One region of the Sporolactobacillus sp. BBK16-2 genome, then DNA from elsewhere that is predicted to be linked to it. Evidence: riboswitches for the same ligand, from Rfam matches in the RefSeq annotation. Region 1 holds a riboswitch; each other region holds the start of a gene.
What was found. A riboswitch is a leader RNA that binds a small molecule or an ion and turns the genes downstream of it on or off. The one in region 1 is predicted to bind S-adenosylmethionine.

Region 1 (7,802 bases):
CGAGTGATACGGAGAATGCGAAAGAACGTACTTACTATGTGAAAAAGGGCTCCTATCTTTACAGTACGTCAAGCGGCAGCAAGACCAGAATTGATTTTATCGCTGTTAATACAAAGGTCAAGACCAAGACCGACCCATCAGCCAAGATGTACAAGATCACTTATAAAGGAAAAACAGGCTACATTTACAGAGTTAACCTTGGGGAAAAGCCCCTGTCCGTCACACGCTATGTCCATAAATCATCGTATTTGTACAGCACCAATACGAGTAAAAAGCGCAAGGGAATTAAGATCGCAACAAATGTGAAACTGCAGACAATCAGTACGCTCTCATCAAAAATGTACAAAGTGACGTACAAGGGAAAAACAGGCTACGTCTATAAAGTGAATCTCGGAACTAAAGCACAGTCCGTGACGCGTTACGTTCACAAGCCATCGTATTTATACAGCACCAATACGGGTAAGAAACGAAAAGGAATCAAGATCCCGAAAAATACAAAGCTCAAGACCAAAAGTCCCCTGTCAGCAAAAATGTACAAGGTCACTTATAAAGGCAAAACGGGTTATGTATATCGGGTCAATCTAGGCACAAAGCCGCTGAAGAAGCGCTGAGTGCGGAAATAAATAAGAAACAAAAACACCGGAGCGGTAAAAATGCTCCGGTGTTTTTTTACACCATCGGAAGATGCGCAGCATCGTATCAATGGAAAAAACACTTATATTATGAGAAAAGTTGAACCGAAGTGAAAGGGTTAGACCGAACGTTTGAAAAGTTAGGCCGAATCCATGAAAAAATAGGCCTAATCTAGTGAGAGTTAGACCGAAAAGTAGAGGTTAGGCCGAACCGATAGAAAGTTAGACCGAACACTTGAGAAGTTAGCCCGAATCTGTGAAAAATTAGACCGAACGCTCGAAAAGTTGAACCGAATCTCCTTTTGCTTCGCAGTCGTCTTTACTTTGCACGCATTTTTTTAAAATAATCTAGTTTTTACACCTGGATTCTCTTATCTTCTACCTGATTAATTAAAAACGATTCAGTCTATAAGTTTGACAAATCGTCTTGGAATGACTAACAATACAGACAAGCAGGTTGTGATTTTCTGAGTAATATATAGGAGAGATTTAATGAAACAATTAAAAATTGCTCTCGCTAACATACTTCTAACTTTCTCCATTTTGTTCGTGTTGTATCTGACCTTAATTCCACATGGGATTATTCATACCGGGAACGTTGCCGGGACACCTGTTCAGCATTTTACTATTAATTTGAATCCGCTTGTGATCTTTAAAAATTTTCAATCAGCCTCTCTATTTTATTTTATCGTTGATGATCTTGGGAATATTATGCTGTTTTTACCCTTTGGCTTTTTTCTGGCAATGAGGTATCCGCAGTTCCATTGGGCACATGCCTTGTTTATGAGTGCTCTGTTTTCAGCGACTATTGAATGGATCCAGCTTTTCCTGCCTAACCGTATGACCGATATCGATGATGTGATTCTCAACACAACGGGAGCTGTTTTGGGTTACATGTTCTATCGATTTGTTCAGAGAGAGGAACATAGTGGGCAGGAACAGCGGTGAATGAGCTGAGCCTCCAGTCCAATGTTTAATTGTTTTGGTCAGTAAATTACTTCACGTATGCAGACAAGCAATTTCGTTTATCCTATTATTACTGCTGACATTTTAATAACAGGGAGATGATTTTGTGACCGATGAGGAACTATTGACCGAACTCGGATCAGAGGCAGTGTTGAATTATGAACGAAACACGGCACTTTTTTACCTACTTATGGAGAAAGGGATCATCACACAGGAAGAATTTGACGAGAAATTCAAGACCATCCACGAACATTTCGAAGACCACTTGAAAGGAATCTTCGGAGATGATGTAGAAACTGAGTGATTGTCGAACCACCGGCATCGATTGATTTAAAAAAATGGGTGAACTTTAATTCAAAAAAACAAATCGCATAAAAATAGTATGAATTAGTATTGACTCTTCAATGGAACTCTCGTAAGCTTTAAACATCAACTAAATAATTCTTATCTAGAGTGGGGGAGGGACCGGCCCAATGAACCCCGACAACCAGCATAGAAAACTGTGTATGGTGTTAATTCCGGCAGATTTGATCTGAGAGATAAGAAAAGTACAATCGGACGGCAATGGCGACTACTTTTCTTGTGCTCTAAGAAAAGCAGTCGCTTTTATTTTTCTAGGTGTGCTGCTTTTACAAAAAGCAGCAATATAAGAACTTAAGGTTTCTTCAAAAAATCAGTTATGAGGGGTAATAAGATGACTCAATATGAATTAGAAAGTGGGATAGAAAAGTCAACCTTAGCTTTATTTCAGTGGTTTCATCGACATCCCGAACTTGCCCTTGGTGAATTTGAGACGACAAAGAAGATTAAAGCAGTGCTTCAAGAGCACAACATTGACATTTTATCCAATCCAATGGATACAGGGGTCTTTGCGAAGATTGGCGGAAAAAAACCAGGCAGTTTGATCGCGCTGCGAGCGGACATTGATGCACTGCCGATTAATGAGGAGAGTGGTTTGGCCTATTCATCGGAACATTCAAATCGGATGCATGCATGCGGTCATGATTTTCACCTAACCAATTTACTGACGACAGCGATTGAATTAAAGAAAATTGAAGATCAGTTAAACGGAAGCATCTTACTTATTTTTCAGCCGGCTGAAGAGGTGGATCATGGGGCGGACCGAGTTGTAAATACAGGGATATTAAATGGTGTCGAGGCGATTTTCGGACTGCATGTTAATCCAGAACTGCCAACAGGTGTTGTTGGGGTCAAAACGGGGAATTTTAATGCCGCAGTGGATCGCTTTTTTGTTACGTTTCATGGGAAGGGTACGCATGCCGCTCATCCTGAAAGCGGGGATGATGTGATTGTGGCAACAGGTGAATTTATTGTTGCCGCTCAGACCATTGTCAGTCGAAATGTCAATCCGTTTGACCCAAGCGTGGTTTCAATCACACATCTTGAATCCGGAAAGACTTGGAATGTGCTGCCAAACACGTCGCTGCTTGAAGGAACCGTTCGATCCTTTGATAAAAAGGCGAGAGAAAAAATAAAAATGCGTTTGCAGAAAGTAGCAAGCGGCATTGCCGCCACTAACGAGGTCACGAGTGAATTCCAATGGGTGGACGGTGCTCCGGCCGTGGTCAATGATCAACAATTAACAAAATTCGTTGAAACGGTTGCCTTAAAAAAACATTTTGATGTTGTGCATCTAGAAGCAAGTATGGGTGGAGAAGATTTTTCTTGCTATCAACAGATCATACCGGGTACTTTTTTCAATGTAGGTGTTGGGTCAGCATATCCGGTTCATAGCAGTAAATTCAAGGCAGATCCTAAAGCATTTGAGACTTCCATACCTCTGTTTGTTGCCTTGGTGAAATCCTATTTGGAAGGATAGGCGCAGAATTACGCCAGCAAGGAGGAAGAGAGATGGGAGTCGAAGAGAAAAAAGTGATTGTTTTCATTGCGCATCCGGATGATGAAACATTTATCGGTGGCACGTTAGCCAGGTTGGTACGACAAAAAAATAGGGTTCTTGTTGTGATCGCGACAAATGGTGATAAGGGGACACATGATCGGGCGCAGACACCTGAACAAGTGACAACTATTCGACGGACTGAAATGGCACTTGCTGCCCATGTACTCGGGATTACGGTGAACTGGCTTAATTTTTCTGACGGAACTCTGTTTGCTAGAGAAGCACAACTCAAAGAGAAGGTGTTTCGGAAAATCAGATTGGAGCGACCGGATATTTTGATTACTTTTGATCCCTTTAAAAAATATGATGTTCATTTCGATCATATTACAATTGGGTGTGTTGCTTCAGAGGCGGGTTATTTGGCGGACGGCTTCTGCTATTACCCCGAACATCTGGAAGAAGGCATTGAACCTTCAAAGCCGCAGGAAACTTATCTTTTCAACACCGATGACCCTAATTATTCGGTAAATATTCGTGAGACATTCCATTTGAAAGTTCAATCGGCGGAGCAGCATGTCAGTCAGTTTGGCGGCGGCTCCTTTAAAGAACAACTTCTGCATCGAATTCGTTTGGAAGGCGGCAATGAACAGGATCTATATCTTGAATCTTTTCATAAGCTTTATTATAGTGAGCTTTTGATTTAATGTAATTTGCGATAAGTCTCTTCCTTTTATTTGTTATCCGCAGTCGAATGGATGCTTCATTTAATGTTCAGAGAGAGAAACATAGTGGACTGGCCAGTGGCAATTAATTTACCACATCCAGTTCTGAACGCCTCTGCAAATAAATAAGTGAAGAAAATATGAAAGCGCTTTACTGTGAGGGCTTTTTTATGCTACTCTTTGAGTAGGTTCAATGAGAAAACAACCACACAACTCCGCCATAGAAGCTCTTTGAAAGGAGAATGAACAATGCAAAGAAAACTTTATCCTTCAATGATGTGTGCTAATTTTAATCATCTGTCGGAAGAAACACGACTGCTGTCGCAATCGGCAATTGACGGGTTCCACATGGATATTATGGATGGGGCTTTTGTCCCGAATTTTGGGATGAGTCCGGAAGACTTTAAAACAATTTCAGATCACACAAACAAATTGCTTGATGTCCATCTGATGATTTATCATCCGGAAAATTATGTGGAAAAGTTTATTGAATTAGGAGCAAGACGCGTTTACTTTCATCCCGAAGCAACGCCGCACGCATCCCGAATTATTAGCCAAATTAAGCGGCTCGGTGCAGAAGTCGGCATTGCAATTAATCCTGGGACGTCCGTTGATTTTGTCAGTGAACTTTTACCGCTTGTTGATCAAGTGTTGGTCATGACTGTTAATCCGGGCTTTGCTGGTCAGGAGTATCTTGAATTTGTCACTGAAAAAATTAAACGATTGAATAAACTTCGCCAGTCCTGTCACTTTGAAATTGTTGTTGATGGGGCAATATCTTTAAAAAAGATTCAAGAATTGAGTTTGTTTGGCGTCACGGGTTTTGTACTCGGTACTTCTGCTCTTTTTGGAAAGAGGGAAAGCTACGGAGAAATTATTGATTCAATAAAACAGTTTCAGGAAGCTGCTGTTTTCAATGGAACAGATTTGTCTTGCTGAATGAACCTGTTGTTTTTGAACGTAAAATGCACCCGCTTTAGCGGAATTGTAACAGAATTTCATTCCCTTTTTCCACATCCTCTATTTAATAATCCCCAAAAAACAACTGAAGATGTTGTGTTCACTTGAGACGCCAAATGACCAATAGCGTCCTTTTATTTTTATGAAGGATTATAATTAATATTAGTTTTGAATTTTATTCAAGGAGCTTAATTATGGACAAAGAGCAGTCATTGAGGTTGATTGAGAAATTATCAAATGCGAATGGTGTTTCAGGCTTTGAGGATGAGGTGGCCGGCATTTTTTCTGATGCTGTACGCCCATTTGGCAAAGTTGTGGAAGACCATATGCGCAATGTGTATGTGAAGCGAAATGAAAATTCGGGAAACGGATTGGTTGTTCAATTGGACGCGCACAGCGACGAGGTTGGTTTTATGGTTCAGGCGATCAAGCCGAACGGAATGCTACGGTTTGTGACAGTAGGCGGCTGGGTCCGGGCAAACATTCCTGCTCATAAGGTGCGTGTGCGCAATCGGGAAGGTGTATATATCCCGGCGATTATTGCCAGCACACCGCCTCATTTTATGACGCCGGAAGAGCGCAATCGTCTGCCGCAGGTCGCTGATATGGTGATCGATGTTGGTGCAACTTCCGCCGAGGAGGCGGCGCATGATTTTAAAATTGATATTGGTGCACCCGTCGTGCCTGACGTTACCTTTGAGTTTCTCAGGGAAAAGGATGTGATGCTCGGGAAGGCATTCGATAATCGTATTGGGACGGCGGTTATGGCTGAGGTACTTCGCGAGTTGGACGGCACCTCTTTAAATGTGGATGTCGTGGCTTCATTGTCTGCTCAAGAGGAAGTCGGGGAGCGCGGCGCCCAGGTTGCCGTGAAGAAAGTTAGTCCTGATGTTTCCGTTGTCTTCGAGGGTGCACCGGCGGATGATACCGTCATGCCGGATTACATGATTCAGACGGGATTAAAGCGAGGTCCAATGCTGCGTGACTTTGATAAATCAATCATTGTCAATCCGCGCTTTCAAAAGTTTTGCCTGGACATTGCGAAGAAAAACGAGATCAAGGTGCAGCGTTCCGTGCGAACAGGCGGCGGCAATGACGGCGCTGTGATTAATTTGTATCAAGGTGCGCCGACCGTTGTGATTAGTGTACCGGTGCGCTATGCACATACTCCGTATTGCTTCGTTGCGTATGAAGATTTTGTCTCCGCCGTGAATTTGACCGTAGAAATTCTGAAGTCGCTGGATACAGTGGTTATTGGAGGATTTTAAGAAATAGGATTCTTGGAAGCGGGCCGATTGTGGCCTGCTTTTTTTGCGGAGGGAAGGTGAAAACAGCGTTAACCGCCTATCTGACAGTAGACGGAAAATGCACCACATCGTATCAATGGAAAAAACATTTATAATATGAGGAAAGTTGAGCCGAAGTGAAGGAGTTAGACCGAACGTTTGAAAAGTTAGGCCGAATCCATGGAAAGCTAGATCGAATGCTCGAACAGTTAGACCGAAAAGTGGAGGTTAGGCCGAATCCATGGAAAGTTAGGCCGAACACTCGAGAAGTTAGACCGAATCTAGTGAAGGTTAGACCGAACACTCGAGAAGTTAGACCGAATCCATGGAAGGTTAGACCGAAAGCTCGAAAAGTTGAACCGAATCTCCCTTTGCTGCGCAGTCCATCTTTACTGTATACTCCTTGCATTATTTTCAATAAGGGAAACTTTACATTTTATTCCTGATTTTTGTCAATCATACATAGACGCTAGGACTTTACTATGAGAAAATTAAAACTATATATTTTTGGTTCTTTGGACCTGATGAAATAGAGTTTGAGCTGCAGAAGATTGAAAGTTTATTTGGGGGGAGTCGAAAATACATATGAAAAAAATAGTAACAGGTGCACTGGTTGTGGTGCTGCTGCTTGCGTCCTTTGGCATTCCGTTAGGCGGACAAGCTCATGCGAGCAGTTCATACAGTGCTTACGTCAAAACCTATACACTGAAGGTACGAAATAAAGCGAGTAAAAAATTTAAAGTGCTGCGCACACTGAACATGGGAAATAAGGTAAAAGTGACGAGTATTCATGGTTCATATTCTCGCATCTCTTATAAGGGAACGACCGGTTATGTGCAGTCAAAACATATAAGTAGAACCAAGTTCGGCGCGTACCCTGCTTATGTGACAGCGTACACATTGAAAGTGCGCAGTAAAGCGAGTATTCATTATTCAGTGAAGCAAGTGCTCAGCATGAGCAATCAGGTGTCTGTTATAGGAAAGGGAAACAAATACGCACTGATCAGCGCAAACGGGGTAACAGGCTATGTACGGAATCAATGCCTGACGACGACTCCGTTTGCGGCACGTACTGCGTTTGTGACTTCTCCGACATTGAAAGTTCGCGATCACGCAAGCACAAAGTACACGGTACTGCGTACGGCTCGGTTCAGAGATCAAGTCCAGATCACTGGAATGGGCAAAAAATATGCTCAAGTTCAATTTGATAATGCGACCGGATATGTTCAGGCGGCTTATTTAAGCAACACACGTTCGGCGGAGATCAGTTATTTTACGACACAGTATCCATATCCACTTGATGTTGCGGTAAACCGCCAACTCAATGCATCAGCACAGACGGATAATCATTATACGATGTATGTGCCGAAGGACA
Region 2 (7,802 bases), 1.7 Mb from region 1:
ATTTGTAAGGAGATCTCCATTCATGGAAAAATCAGTCATTGTAAAAAATGTATCGAAAAAATATAAAATGTACGCGAAAAATTCCGAAAAAATTTTAGATTTGATTTCTCCTAAAGGTTACGGAAAATCGTTTTATGCGCTTCACGATATCAGCTTTGAAGCGAATAAAGGCGACGTTATCGGAATCATCGGTGTGAACGGATCGGGAAAATCAACGCTGTCTAATATTATTGCCGGAATTATTCCTCCCACATCTGGATCGGTAGAAATTCATGGTGAAGCGGCACTGATCGCGATCCAGTCGGGCTTGAAGAAAGAGCTGACCGGCCGGGAAAATATTGAATTAAAATGTCTGATGCTTGGTTTTGATAAAAAGCAGATTGTGGAGTTGACGCCGCAGATTATTGAATTTGCTGATATCGGCGATTTTATAGATCAGCCGGTGAAGACCTATTCGAGCGGAATGCGTTCACGCCTCGGATTTGCGATTTCCATTCATATCGACCCGGATATTCTTGTTATTGACGAAGCATTATCTGTCGGAGATCAGACATTCGCGGACAAATGCCTGGATAAAATGAACGAATTTAAAGAAAAAGGAAAAACCATTTTCTTCATCAGCCACTCAATCAGCCAGATGAAGAAATTTTGTGAAAAGGCGCTCTGGGTTCAATACGGACATGTGGAACAATATGGTCTGATGTCAGAAGTAATGCCTGAATATGAGGCATTTATTAAGAAGTACAAAAAGATGACTAAGAAAGAAAAGAAAGCTTTTCAAGAAAATGTGCGAAAAAGCCGAATAGTGAATGCGTGAGTAGGAAAGGAAGCTGTGCTTTGCCGATACAACGACAAAGAGCAGCTTCTTTTAATACAGATTTTTATCGTTTCAAGCAAAAAAAATCCGCAAATCGATGCGGATTTAACTAAAAGTGAATTGGGGTTAGGGTTATTCATACTATTGCCATATTTTTCTGTTGCTAAACATTTTTTTGAAAAAATGATTGCAAGTACTCGATTAAATTTTTTTAGATACGTAAAGATATATTGTAAGCGCTTTTATTGTATAATAGTGTTTAAAAATATCAGTGCTGGGCATGATGAATGGGCTATGGATTAAATCAAACAAATCATTCGTCTGAAATAAGACGTGTTCACGTGGAAAGGGGGCAGAAATCATGATTGAACAAACAAAATGTAAACGCTTGCTTAATTGTGATTTCGTTCATTCATGAATCGTATCAATTTGTTGAGAAGGGCTGTTGAAAACCGAAAGCAATACTTGATTCGCGAGTTAAGAAAAAATTTCGTGACAAAAGAGTCCGATCAATTAAATGAATGGACACTGTCCGATCTGGAAAACGAATGGAAAAATTATAAAAAAAGATGCGAAGAAGAAATTGGTTAAAAATAAAAATCTTGTGGGGAATGTGAACCATTATTTGTTAAAATAGGTTTGAAGCTCGCAGAACGCAGGTGCGGAGGTAATGACCGAATGAATCAATATCCTAGTTTTCCGGATTTTTATGGAAATAAAGTAACCCTAGCTCTTTCATCAACTCCCTTTTCGGCCGATCCAAGACATGTTTGGGTTATTTGTAAATTTCACTGTCAATGGCTGCTTACCATGCATTCAAGGAGGGGACTTGAATTTCCCGGAGGCAAAGTAGAGTCTGGAGAACGCCCGGAGGAAGCGGCGAAAAGAGAGATCTTTGAAGAAACCGGCGCGCATGTAGCGAATCTCTATTTTATTGGACAATACCAAGTAGATGGGCGAGACGAACCAATAGTTAAGAATATCTACTTTGCGGAAATTGATCAAATAACCCTGAAAAAGGATTATTTAGAGACAGACGGACCGAGACTGATCAGCAATCTGCCTCACTCAATTAAGAATCGGAGACAGTATAGTTTTTTGATGAAAGACCAAGTGCTTGAGCTGTCGATGAAGGCAATCAGGCAGAAGCAATGGACGCTCGTGTCCGAAGTACACATTTAAGACTTTGGCACTAAAAAAGGCTCCCTCCAAAATTGGAGGGAGCCAGCTGTTTTTAGTGGACATTAGGCCCAGCGTTGCGGATGTTCTCAGGTGCTTGACGGAATTGCTGGAAGTTCGTTTGGAATTTTTGAGCCAGCTGTATTGCAGCATGCTCATACGCAGCTGGATTAGTCCATGTTTTCCATGGCATAAGCACCTGATCAGGTACACCAGGACATGTTTGCGGAATATGCAATCCGAAAATCGGATCCGTGACTATATTTTTCTTGTCAAGACGTTCATTTAAAGCTGCATAAACCATTTGCCTTGTATAACTGAGCTTCATTCGTTTACCGAGCTCGTAGGGTCCCCCAGTCCATCCGGTGTTAATCAGATAAGCGCTTACATTGTTTTGTTTTATAAATTTTCCCAAAAGTTCAGCATAGGTGACTGCCGGAAGCGGCATAAACGGGGCCCCGAAGCATGTGGAAAAAGTTGGTTCAGGAGTTACAATTCCGCGCTCGGTGCCGGCCAATTTACTCGTGTAACCTGAGAGGAACTGATACATTGCCTGATCCGGTGACAGTATACTAATTGGCGGGAGAACGCCGGATGCATCGGCTGTCAGAAAAATAATCGCGTTTGGATGCCCTCCGACGCTTGGAAGAACTGCATTTGCAACCTTTTGCAGTGAATAGGCAGCACGCGTGTTTTCCGTAAGTGCGGTACTGAAATAATCGGGTTTGCGCTGATCCTGAGAAATGACGACGTTTTCAAGTACTGTACCGAATTGGATGCTGTCATAAATTTGCGGTTCATTCTCTTGAGTCAGCCGAATCGTTTTTGCATAGCATCCTCCTTCAAAGTTAAACACACCGTTACTTGACCAGCCGTGTTCATCGTCCCCAATCAACTGTCGGTCAGGCACATTGGAGAGCGTTGTCTTTCCGGTGCCGGACAAACCGAAAAAAAGAGTTGTGTTGCCGTTTTCGTCTTGATTTGCAGAGCAATGCATCGGCATCACTCCTTTTTGCGGCAATAAATAATTCATTACAGTAAATACGGATTTCTTGATTTCTCCGCCATATTCGGTGCCCCCGATTAATACAATACGGTATTTCATGGAAATAATAATAAATGCTTCGGAACGCGTACCATCAGTCAATGGATTTGCTTTAAAACCGGGTGCAGATAAAACAGTGAATTCTGCTTGATGATGTCCAAGCTCCAAATCAGAGGGTTCAATAAACAATTGGCGGCAGAAGAGATTTTGCCAAGCATACTCATTAATAACTTGAATCGCCAGACGGTAATTTGGGTCAGCCCCGGCAAAACCTCGAAACACATATTTCTCTTGCTGTTTACTTAAATAGGTAGCAAGCTTTTCGTAAAGATTTAAAAAAGCGTTTTCATTTATGTGCTGACTTCTATCCCAGTCAACCGTGTCACGTGTAACATGATCTTTGACAATAAATCTGTCTTTTGGAGACCGTCCCGTATATTTCCCGGTCGTTACGGCTAGTGCTCCGTTATTTACTAAAATGCCTTCATTTTTTCTCAATGCATGTTCAATAAGTTCAGGAACAGATAAATTAATGAATGGAGTTCCGGTACTGAGCAATTCAGAGATTGGGGTTTCCAAAAAAGCACGATTCATGAGAACATCCCTTTCTTTGTGAAATTGATCACTCATTCTTTATTGTATAACACATTGTAAATATTGTTACCTACTAATATTGTAAAGATGGTTCAGATATTCCGCAATCATAAAGAGATAATAATTCGAAATTTCCATATGATTTTGTTTCGTTTTGAGTATCTTTAAATGAATTGATTTACACGCTTGAAAACAAAGGAACTTTCATTGACAATTTTAATTCCCTGCGTTAAGATGGGGATTATACACGGCTGCTCTTATTCCGAGTAGGCAGAGGGACAGGCCCGATGAAGCCCGGCAACCGGCCGAATAACGGTACGGTGCTAACCTGCAGAGAAAAGAGAGAATGATCTCTTTCCCCTGATAATAAGAGGCGCGCGATAAGAATCGGCCTATCCATAATTGGAGCGGGCTTTTTTCATGCCTTGAAAACAAAAGCAGAGGGATCGGGTACCGTTGACACCATTTTGTATATAATGTTTGAAAGGCAGGGTGAAGGAAAATGACGAAGAAGTATTCAAGAAGATTATTCACTTCTGAATCGGTAACTGAGGGTCATCCGGATAAAATTTGTGACCAGATTTCAGACGCGATTCTTGATGAACTGCTGAAGGGGGATCCTAACGCCAGGGTCGCATGCGAAACAGTCGTTAATACCGGACTTGTCCTTGTGACTGGTGAAATATCCACTTCCACCTACGTGGATATTCCGAAAGTCGTTCGTCAGACGATTAAAGAGATCGGCTATGACAACGCGAAATATGGTTTTGACGCATCGAACTGTGCGGTCATGACTTCAATCGAGGAACAGTCGGCTGATATTGCTCAAGGCGTCGATAAGGCGCTTGAAGCGCGTGAGGGAACGATGTCGGAAGATGAAATTGAAGCGATTGGTGCCGGGGATCAAGGACTGATGTTTGGATTTGCTGTCAATGAAACACCAGAACTGATGCCTCTTCCCGTATCACTTGCTCATAAATTAGCGAAGAGACTGGCTGATGTCCGGAAAGACAAAACGATCGGCTATCTTCGCCCGGATGGAAAGACCCAGGTCACGGTTGAATACGATGAAGAGGGCCATCCGGAGCGTATCGATACGATTGTGATTTCGGCACAGCACGATCCAGAAGCGACTGAAGCGCAAATCAAGAAGGACATTCATGAGTTTGTCATTGATCCGACTGTTCCGGAGAAATTGATTGACGAGAAGACGAAATTCTTTATCAATCCGACCGGACGCTTTGTCATCGGCGGGCCTCAAGGGGATGCCGGCTTGACCGGACGAAAAATTATTGTTGACACGTACGGCGGATACGCACGGCATGGAGGCGGCGCTTTCTCAGGAAAAGACGCAACGAAGGTCGACCGCTCCGCTTCTTACGCGGCAAGATATGTGGCGAAGAATATTGTCGCGGCAGGTCTCGCAGAAAAGTGCGAAGTGCAGTTTGCCTATGCCATCGGTGTTGCAGAGCCGGTATCTATTTCGGTTGATACGTTCGGTACAGGGCAGGCAACTGAAGAACAGCTCGTTCAGCTGATTCGCCGTAACTTTGATCTCCGCCCGGCAGGCATCATTAAAATGCTTGACTTGCGCAGGCCGATTTATCGCCAGACGGCGGCGTACGGACATTTTGGACGTACAGATGTCGAACTTCCTTGGGAGAAGACGGACAAAGCAGATTTGCTGAAAAAGCAGATTCTTTCAGATTTCCAGACTCATTGAGCATGTATACCCAAAAAACGTTTTTTACGCCTACCGGCTGTGAAAAGCGTTTTTTTTATAGACAAGATCGCATAAGCAGAATGATCGTTTGCTATAATAGATGGTAAGTAAGGAGATTGCCCGAACGAAATCAAGTAGAAGAGCGTCTCTACAGGGAGGCAAAACGATGACTGTACCGTCCAGACCGATTAAATTAATGGCACAAATATATAGAAAAGTGCTTCCCGAAGTACATCGCGATCTTGCAAAATGGAAGAAGCGAGCTGAAGAAATTCCCGATGCAGAATTGCGCAGACAGGCACTCGCAAGTATTGAAGCGAAAACATTTCACTGTGAAGGCGGATCCATTTACAGCCTTCTAGCTGAGGGACAAATGAAGGAGATCATTTCATTCATTGTCGCTTATCAAACGATCAGCGATTATTTGGACAACTTATGTGATCGAAGTATTTCGCTTGATCCGGTTGACTTTCGTTGTTTGCATCACTCAATGCTGAACGCATTGACTCCGGGTGCCGAGCCAGAGGACTATTATAAACACCGCGGCAGCTGCGATGATGGAGGGTATCTTCAAGGACTTGTGTCTGAATGCCAAAATGTACTTGGCCAATTATCGGCGCTGAAACTTATTCAGCCTGCGCTCCATGAGTTAGCCGGTTTTTATTGTGATCTTCAAGTGCATAAACACGTGAAAAAAGATCAGCGTGTCCCTCGGCTCGTCGAATGGTTTCAAAAAAATAAAGCCCATCTCCCTGAGATGAGCTGGTATGAATTCGCCGCGTGCTCCGGATCAACACTGGGCATCTTCTGCATCGTTTCCTATGCAGCATCACGCGGGAGTGAAATGGCGCAGCTTGTGGTTCGGATCAAGGACAGTTATTTTCCTTGGGTTCAAGGGCTCCATATTTTAATGGATTATTTTGTCGATCAAGAAGAAGACCGGATTGAAGGCGATTTGAATTTCTGCTCCTATTATTGCAGCAATGAGGAAATGATCAGTCGCTTCAAGCACTTCATTGAAGAAGCAGATACGGCAATTGAGAATATGCCGGATAAAAATTTTCACAAAATGATTAACCGCGGCTTGCTTGGTATCTATCTTGCTGATCGAAAAGTCGCACGGCAGCGTAATGTTCGCGTGCTTGCACGAAAACTGATCTGCAGATCAGGAGCCAGCGGCTTGTTCTTCTTTGTTAATGGGTGGCTTTATCGCAGAATCAGCCAGAGTATTTAGTCCCTAGCTGATTGTTCAGCAACTGAGTGGGCAAGTTTGCCTTGCCAGCTGTCTCGCCTTGCCAGCTCATCATCAATCGCGTCTAGAACTTCCCATTTATTCAGACTCCACATTGGTCCGACCATTAAATCAGCGGGTCCGTCGCCTGTTAATCTATGAATGATCATATCGGGCGGAAGAATTTCCAGCTGATCACAGACAAGATTGACGTACGTTTTAAAATCAAGGAATTGAAGCAAGCCTTTTTCATATTGCTTGACCATAGCTGTTTTTTTTAACAGATGGAGCAAATGTATTTTAATTCCTTGAACGTCAAGTCTTGCAACAGCTTTTGCTGTCTCAAGCATCATTTCCGGCGTTTCACGCGGCAGTCCGTCGATAATATGAACGCATACCGGAATATTGTGCTTACGGAGCTTCTCAACTCCTTCGACAAAACAGTCATAATCATGCGCTCGATTGATGAGGCGGCCGGTTTCATCGTGTACCGTTTGCAGTCCGAGTTCAAGCCATAGGAATGTGCGCTTGTTTAATTCGGCAAGATAGTCGACGACGTCATCAGGAAGGCAGTCCGGGCGAGTTGCAATTGAAAGTCCGACGACACCTTCTTGTTCCAAGATCACTTCATAGCTTTCGCGAAGCACGTCAACAGGTGCGTATGTGTTCGTAAAAGCTTGAAAATAGCCGATGTATTTGTCGGCGTGCGGCCACTTCTTTTTCATCTGTTCTTTAATCGTGGTGAATTGAGTCGTTAAGTCATCTCGGCGACTGCCTGCGAAATCGCCAGAGCCTTTCTGACTACAAAAGGTGCATCCGCCCCAGGCAACTTTGCCGTCTCGATTCGGACAGTCAAAGCCTCCGTCCAACGGAACCTTGAAGACCTTGCTCCCAAATGTATGCCTCAGGTAAGTATTCCAAGTATAGTAGCGTTTATCCGGTCCATAATGAACCGGCCATTTTTGTTCAGCCAAATCCCAGGCTCCTCTCGTTAACCTATCGCACATTTTAGCAAACATTTAGTGAAATATAAAGCAGATGACTGGGCACAGAGCAGTTGTTGAATAAACAGTAACTGTGTATCGTGCGTCATTTATGAATGAATTTGAGGCTATTAGAATGTTTTCCTTTATAAAAAATACATTGAAGTTGTCCTCTTGTATGTGAGAAGGACTTCAAGATGCAAATCAACCTGATTTCTGGCTTTCTTCAT
Region 3 (7,802 bases), 420 kb from region 1:
GTTAAAGCATCTGACCAGTGTCGGCATCAGGCATTTGACGGTGATGAATCGAACGAGAGAACGAGCAGTTCAATTAGCAGCAGAGTTTCATGGTCAGGCCGCGAATCTGAGTGAATTAATTGTTCGGATGGAGCAAAATGATGTTGTTTTTGCATCCACATCAACTCCCGAATTTCTGATTACAAAGGAGACTATTCTTCCGCTTCTTGCAAGACGGGGAGGGCGTCCTTTAATTCTGGTGGATGTTGGGGTTCCGCGAAATATTGATCCGCAGATTGCGCAGCTGAATGGAGTGCGTCTGTTCGATATTGATGATTTGGATCGAATCGTCGACGACAGCCTAGAAGCACGAAGAAGTGCTGCAAGGCAGATTGAGCGATTTGTCGATCATCAACTGGTGAACTATACAGAATGGCTGCAGACGCTTGGCGTTGTGCCGGTCATCTCCGGTTTGCGTAAGAAAGCACTCTCTTTGCATGCTGAGGCAATGAAGCGTATTGAAAATAAACTACCTGGGATGACGGAACAAGAACGTAAGATCATCAGCCAGCAGACACAGAGCATGATTAATCAGCTTCTGCATGATCCAATTCATAACATTAAAGAATTGGCAGGACATGATCAAGGCATCCGTGCGGTCAAACATTTTGCCGAAATTTTTAACATAGCCGCAGACACAGAACGATCCGCTCAGGCATACCAGTGGGACCTTCTCCCGAATTCCTCCGTTAAAAGCAAGGAGAATCATCTTCCCATTCATACGGGTTAAGAAAGTTTCATTTATAAAAGCAATTCTTCTATTTGTTTCAATACATGATGGTGGCCCGTAAATGGACACGCCATTTTTTTATGCTCCTGAATTGCTGATATCAGCATCATCCGAACTTGAATCCGCAATCAATGCTATTCATTCCTTGTTTTCGTCATCTCATTCTGTTAACGCTTTCACAATCCTTTTTGTTGCTACAATTAGTGTGTGGAAAGGAAATAATCCTTCAGAAAAGCTGATTTTACAGTTTATATAACTAATTGGAGCGAAAAGAGGTCATTAACATGACAAATGAAATGAAGAGCTCAAAACAATCCCGTCTGTCCGTGCTGATTGGAACGGTTATTGCAATGATTGGTTTAGGTACCATCTATACATGGAGTTTGTTTAATCAGCCGCTTGCCGATACGTACGGCTGGAGTGTCGGTGCAGTCGCAACGACGTTCTCGATTATGAGTTTTGCTTTGTCTTTCTCGACTTTATCGGCCAGCAGCATTCAGAAGAAATTGGGGATTCGCGGTCTGCTCATTCTCAGTGGAGTAGGTATGGGTGCTGGACTTATGATTACATCGATTTCCTCATCGCTGTGGATGCTGTATAGCTTTGCCGGGATTCTTGTCGGTGCATCGAACGGTATCGGGTACATGACAACACTCTCAAATGCAATTCAGTATTTCCCTGAGAAGAAGGGTTTGATTTCGGGAATCGCAGTCGGCGCATACGGAACCGGGAGTCTGTTGTTTAAATACGTGCTCGGATTCTTTATCAACTCTGTCGGCGTTGTGCAAGCGTTCCTCTATTGGGGCATTATCATTATGCTCTTGCTCATTGCGGGTGCGTTCTTAGTCAAAGAGGCGAAGGTCGCAGTAAAGCCGCAAAGAAGCAGTGTCAAGGTTCAAAATGATTATACCTTAAAGGAAATGCTTCACACGAAGGAAGCGTATCTCTTGTTCTTTGTCCTGTTCACGGCATGCATGAGCGGCTTGTATCTGATTGGCAGCGTGGCAAATATCGGTGTCAGTCTTGCCGGGCTGAATATGGCAACAGCCGCAAATGCGGTTGCGCTTGTCGCGATTTTCAACACAACCGGACGCATTGTACTGGGCACCGCATCCGATCATTTTGAGCGGCTGAAGGTGATTGCTGTATCGCTCTTCATTACTGCGGCAGCTGCACTTGTCCTCAGTGAATTGAAACTGAATTTTGCCTTGTTCTTTATCTGTGTCTCTAGTGTCGCATTCTGCTTCGGCGGGAATATCACCATCTTCCCAACCATTGTTTCTGAATTCTTCGGATTGAAAAATCAAAGTCGGAACTATGGAATCATTTATCAAGGGTTCGGGATTGGTGGTTTAAGCGTATCCTTCATCTCAGGATTTCTGGGGGGATTTGCGCCAACGTTCAACTTCATTGCGCTGCTTTGCGCTGCTGCCTCTGTTGTTGCGCTGCTGCTCCATGTCCCAGGTACGAAACGTGCTCCTTTGTTCGCCGCACGTAAAATACAGGAAGAGAGAAGATAATAGATTTTTGAGGATGAAAAATGGGTCAAATAAATAGATGGCTCGTGAGATTTTCGCAAAGGCTTCTGCTTCAGGCATCAACGGTCGATGTTTGAGGCAGAACTTTTTGTTGTTTATAAGAAGCAGCGATACAGGTCCAGAAAAGTCTGTTAAAATGGTAATGAAATCGTTACCAGGACGAACTGAGAGCAGGTGAAATTCATTATGACATCGTTTGTGACCATGCTGTTTCAATTATTTGAGCGGGCAGCATTGCTGATTGTGTTTCTTTTTTTAATTACGAGAATTCCGCGTTTTAAAGAGATATTGCAGCGTGAAAAGCACTCGGCATCCGAGCTTGCGATTCTGACATCCATTTTTTGTTTGTTTGCCATTTTAAGTACCTATTCAGGAATTCATGTGGAAGGATCACTGGTGAATGTCCGTATTGCAACAATTGTGTCGAGCGGAATTTTATTTGGTCCGATTGTCGGTTTGATTACCGGTATCGTTTCCGGTACACACCGCTATTTGATTGATATCGGAGGCGTTTCAGCACTTCCGTGTTTTATTACCAGTTCGTTTGCCGGAGTGGTTTCGGTATGGATCCATAAAAAGGTAAAAAAATCGCAGCGTTGGATATATGGTATCGCCGGCGGGATGTTCTGCGAGCTGTTAACGATGGTGCTGATCCTTTTGATGGCCGGTTCGTTTCAACTCGGCTGGAGTATTGTTTCGCAAATTGCTCTGCCCATGATTTTGGGGGAGGTCAATATCGGTTTTATCGTCCTGCTGGTCATGAGTGTCGAAGGAGAAAAGGAAAAAATTGCTGCGATGCAGGCGAAGCTTTCCTTGGACATTGCTAATAAGACACTTCCTTATTTTCGTTCCGTTAATAAGGATTCCCTGGCAAAAATCTGCAGCATCATCAGAGAAGAAATTCATGCAGATGCTGTGGCCATGACGGATACGGAATCGGTACTGGCCTACGTTGGTTTCGGAGAGGAACGGTACACGGTTGGTAAAAACATCGTCAGCGATTTGACGAAAAAGGTGATCAGTCAGGGGCATATTACCTTCTCCAATCATTCGTCAGAGCATCATCTGCCGCAAATTCAATCGGTACTGATTATTCCGTTAAAGGAAAAGGATGAAGTTACAGGAACGCTCAAGACGTACTATCGCAAGGCGACAAAAATGACTTACTCTCAGCAGACGCTGGCGATCGGCCTCTCGCAGATGATCTCTACTTTATTGGAGATCTCCCGAATGGAACAAATAAAAGAGGCAGCGAGCAAGGCGGAGCTACGTGCGCTTCAATCAAAGATTAATCCGCATTTTCTCTTCAATGCACTCAATACCATTGCGTCTCTGACACGCAGAGATCCAGGAAAGGCGCGTGAACTGATTATTCATCTATCCGGATATATGCGTTCGAATATTGAACGCACGGACGAATTGATTGAGATGGATGAGGCAATTCAGCAGGTGAAGGACTATGTCGAAATTGAGCGTGCAAGATTCGGCCATCGATTGGAAGTAGCCTATGATCTTGATCCGGTCGATTTAAAAATTCCCAGCCTTCTGATACAACCGCTCGTGGAAAATGCGATTAAGCATGGGGCACTGAAAGCAGGGGGTCAAGGCAAGGTCACGATAAGCGTCGAGGCATTGAGCCATTGTGTTCGTATCCATGTGAGGGATAACGGGCCGGGCATTGATCAGGCAACGATTGATCGCTTGTATCAAGACCAAATGCCGGCAAAGAAAATCGGTTTGCTAAATGTTCATCAGCGCGTAAAATTAATTTATGGGAACGGTCTGATTATTCATCATTTGTCACCAGGCACTGACGTTTACTTCGACATTAAGAAGGTGGGCTAATGAAAGCAATTATCGTTGAAGATGAACAATTAGCACGTGATGAACTTGAATTTTTAATCAAAACGTACAGCTCTATAGAAATTACAAACTGCTTTGAAGACGGTCTTGACGTGTTGAAATTTTTGCAAGAAAACGAGACCGATGCGATCTTTTTAGATATCAATATTCCGTCTCTTGACGGTATGCTTTTGGCGAGCAATATCAGCAAGTTCAAACGGAAGCCGTATATTATCTTCACCACGGCCTATAAAGAGCACGCGGCAAAGGCGTTTGAACTGGAGGCTTTCGATTATATTTTAAAACCCTATGATGAAAAACGGATTGCGCCGATGCTTGCCAAGCTAGAGGCTGCCTTTCAGCGTGATCATGGAGTGACAGGCGAAGCGGCTGATCAGCGCGAGCAAGCAGTAGCTCAAGACGAAACGGTCCGTCCGCGGCGGATCAATCTGCGTCATGATGAAAAAATCATTGTCAAAGATGTTGATGACATCTATTATGCTGAAGCAAGCGAAAAGGTGACGATGGTGTACACTAATGATCAGCAGTATACGATGCCAATGAGCCTGTCCGAATTTCAGGCCATGCTGCCTCAGAAGTTGTTCTTTCGCTGTCATCGTTCTTTTTCAGTCAATCTTTCTAAAATCCGTGAAATTGTTCCATGGTTCAACCAGACCTATATGGTCCGTTTGAACGATCTTAAGGCTGAAATTCCAGTCAGCAGAAGCAAAGTGAAGGAGTTTCGGCAGCGGATGCATTTGGATACGTAATTTTTCTGCGTCTAGACTTTGTTGAACCTTTTGCCGTAAAAGAAGTTACCTGAGTCTATAATTCAAGATAACGATAAACTGAAAAAAACACAGGAAAACGTGTTAAAGAATTCTGAGATAAACAAACCGCTCAGTCGGAATAGGACTGAACGGTTTGTGATTTAATAAAGACATGTTTGTAAATAAGTCGGTTTTGATAATGGTGTTAATCGACGTTGTTCCAGATCTTTTTTGCGGTAGTGACGACGAGATCTATTTTTGCCCATTGCTGTGCTTCCGTGAGCTTATTTCCTTCTTCGGTCGATGCGAAGCCGCATTGTGTGGACAAACAGAGATTTTTTAATGGAACATACGCTGTTGCTTCTTCAATTCGTTTCTGAAGGCCGTCAACAGATTCCAGTTCGGGAAATTTAGAGGTTACAAGACCAAGGACGACTTTTTTACTGGAGCCTTCTTTGAAAATCTCTCCGAGCGGAGCAAAGTCGCCGGAACGCTCGTTGTCGTATTCGAGAAAATAACCGTCGAGATTAAGTTGAGCAAGGTATTTTGCAACCGGTCCATAACCGCCGGAGAACAGGAATGTAGACTGGAAATTTCCGCGGCAAATATGGGTCGTCACGGTCAGATCTTCAGGAAGTCCCGCTAAAGCCTTGTTAATTACGGTTACACTGTCTTCGGCAATTTGTTCATATTTTGCCTTCTCCTCAGCATTCTTGGCATTAATAATCTGATCGATTAGAAATGCCCAGGTTGTATCGTCAAGTTGAAGATAACGACAGCCAAGATCATAGAATCGCTGAATCGTTTGATGATAAGCAAGACCCAAATCTGTCAAGAATTCTTCATGTGAGTCGTAAAAATGAACGGCTTCGTCACTGCGATGGTCACGGAAATAGAGAGTCGGGCTGGGGATCGTTTGCTTGACTAGAATGCCTTCCGGTACGATGCTCTGCATAAATTTAAATGCTTCAAAAAAAGGATGTTCCGGATTATAGGAAACCTTGTCAACGAAGCGCACGTTTGTATCGCGTGTTTTTGCCCCTTTGAATTTATAACTTGCATTTTGGGCATAGCTTTCAACACCATTTAATGCGGCAAGAAAATCGAGATGCCACCAGCTGCGGCGGAATTCACCATCTGTGACAGCCTTCAATCCCAATTGGATTTGCTTCTCAACGATTTTCTTTATTTCTTCGTTCTCTACTTGAGTTAATGCTGCCTTGTCAATTTCTCCTGAGTCAAATTTTTCCCGGGCGATTTTCAATTCGGCCGGTCGTAAAAAACTTCCTACCTGATCAAATCTGAATGGTGCTTGTTTTGCAGTGGTTACGGTCACTTCTGTTTCCTCCTCAAAATAGTTTCCTGGTTTAATCATTCTGTTGCAACTGCCTGATCGGTGGTATCGTCCGGAGAGATTGCTTTGACTCAGCTTTTTTTATGCAAAAAAGCCTTCTTCAGGGAGAAGAAGGCTGCGCGTTCAAGTCTCTTCTTATCCCTCCGGCACATCTTGCCAGCTGGGATTAGCACCTTGTCGTGAAACGACGGTTGCTGAAGTGTCATCGGGCCAGTCCCTCAACTTCTCTAGATAAGAAATTATCGTTAAATTATTTGATTGATTTGTAGTTTACGACAAAATGAGATAAAATTCAAGACTTTTTATAAGTCTGTTGAAGAGTTTTAATCTGAAAATCGTATGAAATGACCCCTTCCTTACCATGGAAGTGTTCATCCATTAATTTCAAAAAAAAGCCAGCCTAATTTAGCTGGTTCATAGGACATACTTATTCGATTCGGTCACCTATCGAGTGAATTAGTCCTCATCATCTTCGTCGTCAAAATCATCATGATCGTCATCGTAATCATCATCATCTTGATCAACGGTTATTTTTCCGGTATTGGCATCGACAATGACATCCCTTGACTGGTCCTGGTTGATTACGATTTCAATGTCATAGTGGATTTGTCCGTCATCCACATCGCGGTCCATTTCAGTGGCAGTGCCGGAGTAAGCTTTTTCGGCAATATTGATGGCTTCTGAAGCTGAGATATTTGTCGGTGTCAACCCTCCGGAAGTTTGACTGGATGCGCTGCTTGATTGAGTTTGCTCGTTCGGCTGGTTCTCTTCTGCTGCCTCAGGCTGTTCGACTGTAACCGTAGCTTCGTCTGCCGAAGCCTGATTGGGTGATCCGGCAATCATTCCATAGGCGGTTCCTATTAAAACAATGGCACCGACAATGGCTGCAATGGAAAGAATTCGTTTCATATGAAAATCTCCTCCTAAAATAGATGATCTTTTGTTTACCTATTTATCTTATCCAGGGGAGATTAAGCTAAAAAAAGTGTCAGATTAAAATTTGATGAGAACGTGGAAAGAAAGGCTAAGATACTTTTATTCATCTTCATCAGGCTCATCCTCATCCTCTTCATCTTCGTCCTCGTTCTCAGAATCCCAGCTTACCGTCGCTTTTCCGCTGTACGCATTCACGTATACTTCGGCTGTGTCCTGCTTTGTTTTAATGGTCACTTTGTATTCATACTGATCCTCATTTTCTTCTAATTCTGAATGAACAATTTCTCCGTCAACCTGCTTAAGAGCGATAGAACGCGCTTCCTGTTCACTGATCACTGTTTCTAAACCGTCTTTGCTTGGCTGCTGAGTGTTCAGCACTGAACCATTAGCGGCATCAATAATGGTATGCACAGTTCCGCTTGCCGTCTGAATGGCTACAGAATACGCAGCTTTACCATTTTCAGAAACCTTTTCAATGGATTGAACGTTTCCGGGAACCTGCTTTACGGCAATCGTTTTCGCATCCTCTTCAGAAATAGTATAGCGGTCAGATGACGACGGTGCTTTAATGATCGATAGCTGAACAATTTTAC
Region 4 (7,802 bases), 1.1 Mb from region 1:
TTTAGCCGTGAGCGGACGTTTTATCAAACCGATCGTGACTCGAATTCTTCCTGCGGCACCGTTTTATCCAGCGGAAGAGGAGCACCAGAAGTTCTACCAAAAGCACCCGGACCGTTACAAGGCTGAACGTGTGGAATCCGGCCGCGATGCGTTTATTCATGAAACATGGGAAAAACGTTAATTACGAACAATTATATAAAATGAAAGAAACCTTCCATGTCTTAATGACAGGAAGGTTTTTTACTGCAATTGCATTTAATTTAATTAATGTGAAGCGCATTTTCTTTCTCAAGCAGTTGTTTCACCAATTTTTTAATTATAGTGGCTGATTTAACACGTAAAGACAGGTCATCCGATATATGAATGGCATAGGCGCCATTGCCTATTGCTGCTTTAAGCTGATCAATCGTCGTGCAGTCATCGCGTAATGTGTTGATCACCGTTCCGTATTGCATGAATTGGTGAGTGTCGCTGCCCCCGGTTACGGGCAGACCAAGTGAACGCGCGAACGGATAAACTTTATTTTGGTTCTCTTCGATGCCCAGCGTATACAGATCTTTTCCATTCAGATCCAGAGCGTCGAGCCGCTTGAGCTGCTGCGGTGCATGCTGAGTCAGAGGGGTCGCCGGGCGAAACGGATGCCCACCGATTTTCAGTACGTTATACTGTTCAGCTAGATCCATCAGCTCACTGAATGGCAGGAACTTGTCCTTGCTTAAATGATGCTTCAGCGTTTGAAACATGGAACGAAGGTTTTCGCGGCGGCTGATTAAGAGGATATGGCCGACTTCGCGAACATCCACTTCCATCCCCGGGAAAATCTTCAGACCGTCCGCGTCATAATAATCTTGAACGTAATCATAGTTTTCGTCCAGGTAGTTGTAGACCGTCTCAAGACTGGATGTATTGAAGTGCTCGGTTAGTGCGATGGCGTCAAGCCCGGCAAGCTTTGCCTCATGAATCATTTCTTTAAAATAGTCCGGGGAAAAATCGGACTTCTTTGCAACTTTAACATGGGTATGAAAATCAATATTCACGTACTCGGCCTCCTAAAATTGAACATAATGACTTGAAATGAAGATCGACATTAAATACAGAACAGAAATTAGCAAAAAGAAATAATCGTTTTTACCGATCCTCAATTTTGCCAGCTTAAGTTTTTTCACTGCTGGATTTCTAAATGCATATTGACCGCCCTTGGTTTCCAGTGCTTCAACGGTTGTCCGCGCACGCTTGGCCATGCTGAGCAGCAGTGGATAGAAGGACTTGACCGCCAGTTTAATAAAATAGATCACTGTTCGAAAGTAGAAAAGTCCATGTTTTTCGGGACTTTTTCCACGCAGGCGATAGGACATGAAAATGTGATTATATTCTTCAAACAAGGTCGGCAGCATTCGGTAGCCGTAGGAGATACTGAACGATACCTGACCCGGTACGCCGATGCGAAGCAGGCCCTCACCTAATCGCTCAGGACTCATCGAACAGAATGCGGTGATACTGGCGAGTGAAATGACTGATAGTTTCATGGTCAACGTGAGGAGTGGGACAATAATCCCCAAGTTGCCTCCGAAAAAAAACGATGCAATAAGCAGGTAGCCGCTTTCGCCAAGTAATCCCATGATTAAGATGAAAATAATGAGCCGACTGACTTTAGTCATAATCGTTGTGCCAATCACAAAGACCAGCATGCCGGCGAGTATCATTTTGCTATAGATGAACCACGGAGCGATCCCAAAAAAGGTGTACCAAAGGAACAAGGTCCGCGGATCCAGCTTTGCGATCAGCGTTCGGTCATTGCCATAGGCTGTATTCAGCAACTCAATCTTAATCTGTTCGAAGCTTAATTTATCTGCGAAGCTTTTTGCAGCGGCCATTCTTCTGGCACCTCCTTAAATCGATTGATAAAGGAATCAACCGAATAGTCAACCGGATCGACGTTCAATGCGAGACTGAGCGTAACGATTTGCGGGGGGACAAGTCCGGCTTTATCCATCAGCGCCGGGTTTGAAAAGAGTTCCTCTTTGCCGCCGTCAAAAATGATCTGCCCATGATGGAGCACAATAACGCGCGTCGCCCATTCGCTGACAAGCTGCATGTCATGGGTGGCGATCATGACAAGATCGATCTGTTCCTTTAATTTCAAGATGAATTGTGTCAGGTGCTTTCGTGTTGCCATATCAAGGCTGGCAGTCGGTTCATCAAGCAGAATGACCGACGGATTCATGGCGGCACCGATTGCAAGTGATGCCCGGCGCTGTTGTCCGCCACTCATCAGACGGCTGTCTTTGTCCTGCAGGTCGACTAAATCGAACTGCTCCAAAATCTCATCAATTTTGTTTTCATAGTCCTTGATTTTTCTCGCCTTTGGGAAAAAGGCAACGTCTTTTTTTACTGAATCGTCAATGAACATCTGCTCAGGATTCTGATAGATATAGGCGACGTGATCCGCCATTTTTTCCGGTGTGCATGAAGCGACGGATTGCGAGCGGACGGTGAGCGTACCGCTTTCCGGTTTTTTGACGCCGGTGATCAGCCGGAGCAAGGTTGACTTGCCCGCACCGTTGTTGCCGACAATGGCGACCTGTTCGCCTTTGAATAGTGAAAGATTAATATTCTTTAAAACCTGCGCTTGTTTCTTATTCATCGATTTATAAGAAAAGCCGACCTGATCAAATCGGATGACCGGCTCTTCCTGAGCCTGTACGGGCTCAGGCTTTGTGACAGATGGCGTGCTTCGCGGAATCATTTCTTTGAAAAAAGCAACCGCTTCGTTTAAGGTGATCGGCACGTGATCGGCACCGAGCCGGCTGGCAGCCTGGGCTGCCTGAGGCGGGTAAATGTTCAATTCTGTTAATAGATCGACTTCAGACAGCGCTTGACGCATCGGCCGTTTCCAAATGACTGATCCCTTATTCAGCAGAAGAACCGTATCGCAGTATTCAGCGATAAATTCGGTATGGTGTTCAATCGATATGATTGTTTTTCCATACTGTTTATTCAACTTTTTCAAAACCTCATAGATCTCTTTGGCATGATAAGGGTCCAGTTGCGCCGTTGGCTCATCGATGACAATGATGTCTGGATTCATTGCCAGACAGCCGGCGAGTGCGAGCAAATGCTTTTGTCCGCCGCTCAGTTGCCAAACAAATTCATCCGCCAAATGGGCGAGCCCGACGAGTTCCAGTGCCCGGCGACCACGCTGCAAGTAATCCTCCATGCCGAAATTAAGCGGAGCGAACGAGGCATCTTCCAAAACACGCGCCTGAACAAGCTGATTTTCAAAGTCCTGGAATACATAGCCGACATGGCAGGATAGATCGGCGACGCTGCTGTTGAGTATATTCAATCCGTTTACAGTTACGGAGCCCTCAAAATCTCCGGTGTAAAAATGGGGAATCAACCCGTTAAAGAGCTTGCACAGGGTTGATTTTCCACTTCCGTTGCTGCCGATTACCGCAAGAAACTCGCCTTTTTCAACGGATAAGTTCATTTTTTTTAAAACCGGATGTTCGGCGCCTGGGTATTGAAAGGTCACGTTCTCCACATGAATGAGTTCATTCATTGGCCATACTGCGCTTCGCTTTGTTTTTTCCTGTAACAAGTACAATGATGGTGATCAGGGCAACGACAGCGGCTGCGGCCAGACTGATCCAAATTGCCGTGTCTCCAAATTCTGCTTCCCATTCAAAGATATCAATCCCGGCTTCAGACAGGAACTCGCATCCCATCGCGACAGCCGAAAGCAGGACACCGATGATGATGAAACGTGGTTTAAGGATGCCGCTGATCGGATATTTGGTCTTGTTATCGCGCGGCTTCATGCCGAGCAGCGGTTCGATTTTTCCATACAAACGCGGAACGAGGTAGAGCGTTGGCAGGAGGGCAAATAGGATCCCCGAGAACAGCACGTCATTCAGGAATGAGAAGCCCTCGATTGCAACTACACTTTGAGGAAGACCGGAAACGGCTTCAAAGTCATCGACGCCGATCCAGACCTTGGTAATATCTGAAATCATATTGAGAAATTGGTGAATAATCACACCGGTCATTGCGGCAATGCCGACTTGAACCCGGCTCTTGGGATTGTTAACGATGATTCCGGCAACATACATCGCCAAGGTGAAGATGACCAGTTTCTCTATTTCTCCGAAACCGCTGAACTGACCGAGCATCACTTCGCCGAAAATAACTTCACCGACAGATGCGCCGATTGCGGCATAGAAAGGATGGAACAGGATGCACAGCGTCAAAGGAATAAATGCGAAGTACTCAATTGAGAAATTAACAGGTCCGATATTTACTTCCGGTACAAGTTCGGTAATCATGTTGGATAATCCGTATAAAGACATCGACAAGATAAAAACCATCATTTTCTGGGGCTGGGTCAGCGTGTAGCGTTCTTTGATTTGCGTCATTGGTGTCCCTCCTGAATTTTAACTTCTCTTGTAGTATAGAAAATCACTGTTAATGAACCGTGGGAATCATGTGAATCTAGTGTAAATAAATTATTATTTTCTATAATAATGTAATTTTATTTTCATAGAACTGCGAAATCAGCGACGCTAATGCTATGATGAAAGCAAAAAAAGGTGATCTCATGAGTCGCAGTCCCATTAATATCAGCCTGCTTTCGCCGACACATCTGAAAATTGCCCAATGGCTGCAGCACAATGAATCAGCAGTTATGCTGTTGACTGAAAAAGAAATCGCTAAAGAATCAGGAGTGAGCATTGCCTCTGTTTCCCGTTTTTGGATGATGATTGGGTTTAAAAATTTGAAAGATTACAAGCGGAAATTAAGAGAAGATCTTGAAATTACGCCGGCAAAAAAAATGATGAACACCATTGACGATCTTGAACACACCAAATTACAGATTCATCATTTGAATAAGAGTGTCCAGCTCCTGCAGGTGACGTTGAATCATTTCAACAAGGCTTATTTCGAGCGTGCGGTTACTTTGATTCAGGAAGCGAAGAAGCTCTATATTTATGCTCCGGGACCATCGATCGGCCTTGCGGAATTGCTGAATTACCGGTTGGCTCGGTTTGGCGTAACGGTTGTTATCCTGCGCAAATGGGGGAGCGAGCTGCTCGAGGATTTGGTCCATATTGACAAAAACTGCGTCGTGTTGATTTTTGCTTTTTCACGAATATTAAAGGAAGGAGACGTGCTGCTGGATTATGGAGCATCAGCAGGCTATCGGACGATTGTCATTACCGATCAGCCGGTGCTTCGGACGCATCATGCCTTCGATGCTCTTTTGTTTGCGAGTCGAGGAGAAAAGGATGAATTTCATTCCATGATTGCAGCGACTTACCTAGTTGAGAATCTGATCTTGTCGCTCAGTGAGAAACAGCAAGACAAAAATATGCAGAGATTGGATCAATTGAGCGCTTTGAGAAAAAAGTATAAGGATGACTTGCCAAGATGAGTATGTAAAAAGTATTTGACACCCCTGAGGTATTCCACATATAATGATGTCAAAAGTATTTTACATAACGAGGTGTCTTGACATGTCGGATTTCATTAAAAGCTCACTGCTTGAATGGAGTGTATACGCTTTACTCGGACTTATCCTGTTTTTCGTGATTGATTGGCTGACCGGAGATGGGCTTGTTTTTTCAGGACGCACTCAGGATGAACGAAAGCAGATGATTAAAAGGAAATCAATTGTCAGCAGCTGGCTTGCGCTCTTAATGCTTTTTGCTGCTGATTTCGTGCGGGATTATTTTCACCTAGGAACTGTTTCTGGACTGTCCCTAAAATATCCGGCGGGGTTTTATTTAGTTGCGGCGCTTGCAAGCTATTTTATTTTTTACGCGTTTAACAGCTGGAAAATGAGAGCCTGAGGTTGGGAGCACGAAATTGTGAAAAATCAGATTCGCGAGCTGCGGGTTACATTAAAACTCTCGCAGGATGAACTCGCAAAAAAATGCAATGTATCAAGGCAGACAATTAACGCGATCGAAAACAATAAATACGATCCGACATTGAAGCTTGCGTTTCGCCTTGCGCATGTGCTGAATAAACGAGTGGACGAACTTTTTCTAAATGAATAAGGTCTTGAAAAAATAGGCGCACTAGTGTACACTAATCAACAACTGAATGAGACATTTTGATTCTTATCAAGAGAAGCCGAGGGACTGGCCCGATGACGCTTCAGCAACCGTCGCTGATTTACGAATGGCGACAAGGTGCTAATTCCAGCAGGCTGCGTGCGGCCTGAGGGATAAGAAGATACCGGCAAACCAAGCCTTCTTCTTATTGCGAAGAAGGCTTTTTATTTTACCTATTTTTGAATTGTATAAGCGACTCACGATCTATCTGGTGAACTTAAATGTATTTGTTTTGAAGGGAGAATGGCGACATGGCATCGTATAAGACAGAAACAAAATTAACACAAATCGGGAATGGTTTTGATGAATTGGGTGCAGTCAACGCGCCAATTTATCTATCTACCGCTTATAAACATGAAGGAATCGGCATCTCAAAAGGCTATGACTATACGCGCACGGGCAATCCGACACGATCTATTTTGGAGAAGGCAATTGCCGATATAGAAGGCGGTCAGGAGGGCTTTGCCTGCAGCTCAGGAATGAGCGCGATTCAGCTCGCTTTTTCATTATTCAGCTCGGGGGATCATATTATTGCTTCAAGAGATCTCTATGGCGGTACCTTCCGCTTTTTTGAGATTCTGAGTAAGCAGTACCATCTCTCATTCTCTTATTGGGACGGCGAAAATCTGGGTGAATTAGCTGATCTTGTCTGTCCGGAGACAAAAGCAATTTTCATTGAAACACCAACCAATCCGTTGATGCACGAGGTTGATCTATCGGCAATCGCAAAGATTACGAAAAAAAATGAATTGCTGCTTATCGTTGACAATACATTTTACACACCGATTCTGCAACGCCCGATTGAACAGGGAGCCGACATTGTCGTGCACAGTGCAACAAAATATTTGGCCGGACATAATGATGTGCTTGCAGGTCTTGTGATCTCAAATCGAACAAAAGTTACTGAGAAACTGCGACTCTATCATAATTCATGTGGCGTGGTTCTTGATCCGTTTGATTCGTGGCTTCTGATACGTGGCTTGAAAACGCTCGCCCTGCGTATGCGCCAGCATCAGGAGAACGCACGCAAGATTGTTGCCTATCTCGAGAAGCAGCCGCTTGTGACCAAGGTGCTTTATCCAGGCAAAGGCGGAATGGTCAGCTTTGAATTAACCGCGCCGGATTATGTCGAACCTTTTCTCAAATCGCTGCACTTGATCACCTTTGCCGAAAGTCTCGGTGGTGTTGAAAGTCTGATTACCTATCCGGCAACGCAGACTCATGCAGATATTCCCGAAGCTCTGCGTCTTGAATACGGCCTGTCTAATTCATTGCTTCGTCTTTCGACCGGTATTGAGCACCCGGACGATTTGATTAGCGATTTGAATCAAGCATTTCAGACGTTAAAAGAAGAGGTGACCGCACATGAGTGAATCGATTCATTTTTCTACCAAACTAATAAAAGAAACGGTTGCTGTCGATCCACAAACAGGGGCGGCAAATGTGCCTGTTTATTTATCATCAACCTTTCATCAAAAGGACTTTGATCATTATGGTAAGTATGACTATACACGGTCCGGAAATCCAACGCGTGAAGCACTTGAAGATGCGATTGCTGCCTTGGAAGGCGGCGTTCGCGGGTTTGCATTCGCGTCTGGAATGGCTGCGATTTCTACGGCATTTTTACTCCTTTCTGCGGGTGATCACGCCATTGTTCCGAAGAATGTGTATGGAGGTACCTTTCGG

Region 2: another riboswitch for S-adenosylmethionine. It lies ahead of metK (methionine adenosyltransferase); the one in region 1 lies ahead of AC6F33_RS03455 (amidohydrolase).
Region 3: another riboswitch for S-adenosylmethionine. It lies ahead of AC6F33_RS05565 (vitamin B12 independent methionine synthase); the one in region 1 lies ahead of AC6F33_RS03455 (amidohydrolase).
Region 4: another riboswitch for S-adenosylmethionine. It lies ahead of AC6F33_RS15425 (PLP-dependent transferase); the one in region 1 lies ahead of AC6F33_RS03455 (amidohydrolase).

Annotation. Positions count from the first base shown of each region.
Region 1 covers NZ_CM187611.1:677,480-685,281, forward strand. The annotation lists gene AC6F33_RS03440 (GH32 C-terminal domain-containing protein) at 1-611, shown strand, start outside; gene AC6F33_RS03445 (VanZ family protein) at 1,125-1,580, shown strand; gene AC6F33_RS03450 (hypothetical protein) at 1,705-1,902, shown strand; SAM riboswitch class I at 2,040-2,144, shown strand; gene AC6F33_RS03455 (amidohydrolase) at 2,293-3,438, shown strand; gene AC6F33_RS03460 (PIG-L deacetylase family protein) at 3,471-4,163, shown strand; gene AC6F33_RS03465 (ribulose-phosphate 3-epimerase) at 4,431-5,120, shown strand; gene AC6F33_RS03470 (M42 family metallopeptidase) at 5,336-6,409, shown strand; partial or broken gene AC6F33_RS03475 (SH3 domain-containing protein) at 7,013-7,660, shown strand.
Region 2 covers NZ_CM187611.1:2,421,574-2,429,375, reverse strand. The annotation lists gene AC6F33_RS12100 (ABC transporter permease) at 1-8, shown strand, start outside; gene tagH (teichoic acids export ABC transporter ATP-binding subunit TagH) at 23-817, shown strand; gene fbpA (Fur-regulated basic protein FbpA) at 1,232-1,408, shown strand; gene ytkD (RNA deprotection pyrophosphohydrolase) at 1,496-1,999, shown strand; gene pckA (phosphoenolpyruvate carboxykinase (ATP)) at 2,052-3,635, opposite strand; SAM riboswitch class I at 3,890-4,008, shown strand; gene metK (methionine adenosyltransferase) at 4,138-5,358, shown strand; gene tbcS (tetraprenyl-beta-curcumene synthase) at 5,525-6,592, shown strand; gene mnmL (tRNA modification radical SAM protein MnmL/YtqA) at 6,589-7,563, opposite strand.
Region 3 covers NZ_CM187611.1:1,094,758-1,102,559, forward strand. The annotation lists gene hemA (glutamyl-tRNA reductase) at 1-769, shown strand, start outside; gene AC6F33_RS05550 (L-lactate MFS transporter) at 1,066-2,289, shown strand; gene AC6F33_RS05555 (LytS/YhcK type 5TM receptor domain-containing protein) at 2,494-4,152, shown strand; gene AC6F33_RS05560 (LytR/AlgR family response regulator transcription factor) at 4,152-4,919, shown strand; gene AC6F33_RS05565 (vitamin B12 independent methionine synthase) at 5,125-6,255, opposite strand; SAM riboswitch class I at 6,406-6,511, opposite strand; gene AC6F33_RS05570 (PepSY domain-containing protein) at 6,730-7,182, opposite strand; gene AC6F33_RS05575 (PepSY domain-containing protein) at 7,309-7,802, opposite strand, start outside.
Region 4 covers NZ_CM187611.1:3,097,472-3,105,273, reverse strand. The annotation lists gene msrA (peptide-methionine (S)-S-oxide reductase MsrA) at 1-181, shown strand, start outside; gene AC6F33_RS15460 (PHP domain-containing protein) at 261-1,037, opposite strand; gene AC6F33_RS15455 (energy-coupling factor transporter transmembrane component T family protein) at 1,050-1,874, opposite strand; gene AC6F33_RS15450 (ABC transporter ATP-binding protein) at 1,841-3,562, opposite strand; gene AC6F33_RS15445 (DUF8171 family membrane protein) at 3,555-4,415, opposite strand; gene AC6F33_RS15440 (MurR/RpiR family transcriptional regulator) at 4,598-5,431, shown strand; gene AC6F33_RS15435 (hypothetical protein) at 5,514-5,849, shown strand; gene AC6F33_RS15430 (helix-turn-helix transcriptional regulator) at 5,865-6,059, shown strand; SAM riboswitch class I at 6,120-6,236, shown strand; gene AC6F33_RS15425 (PLP-dependent transferase) at 6,368-7,489, shown strand; gene metC (cystathionine beta-lyase) at 7,482-7,802, shown strand, end outside.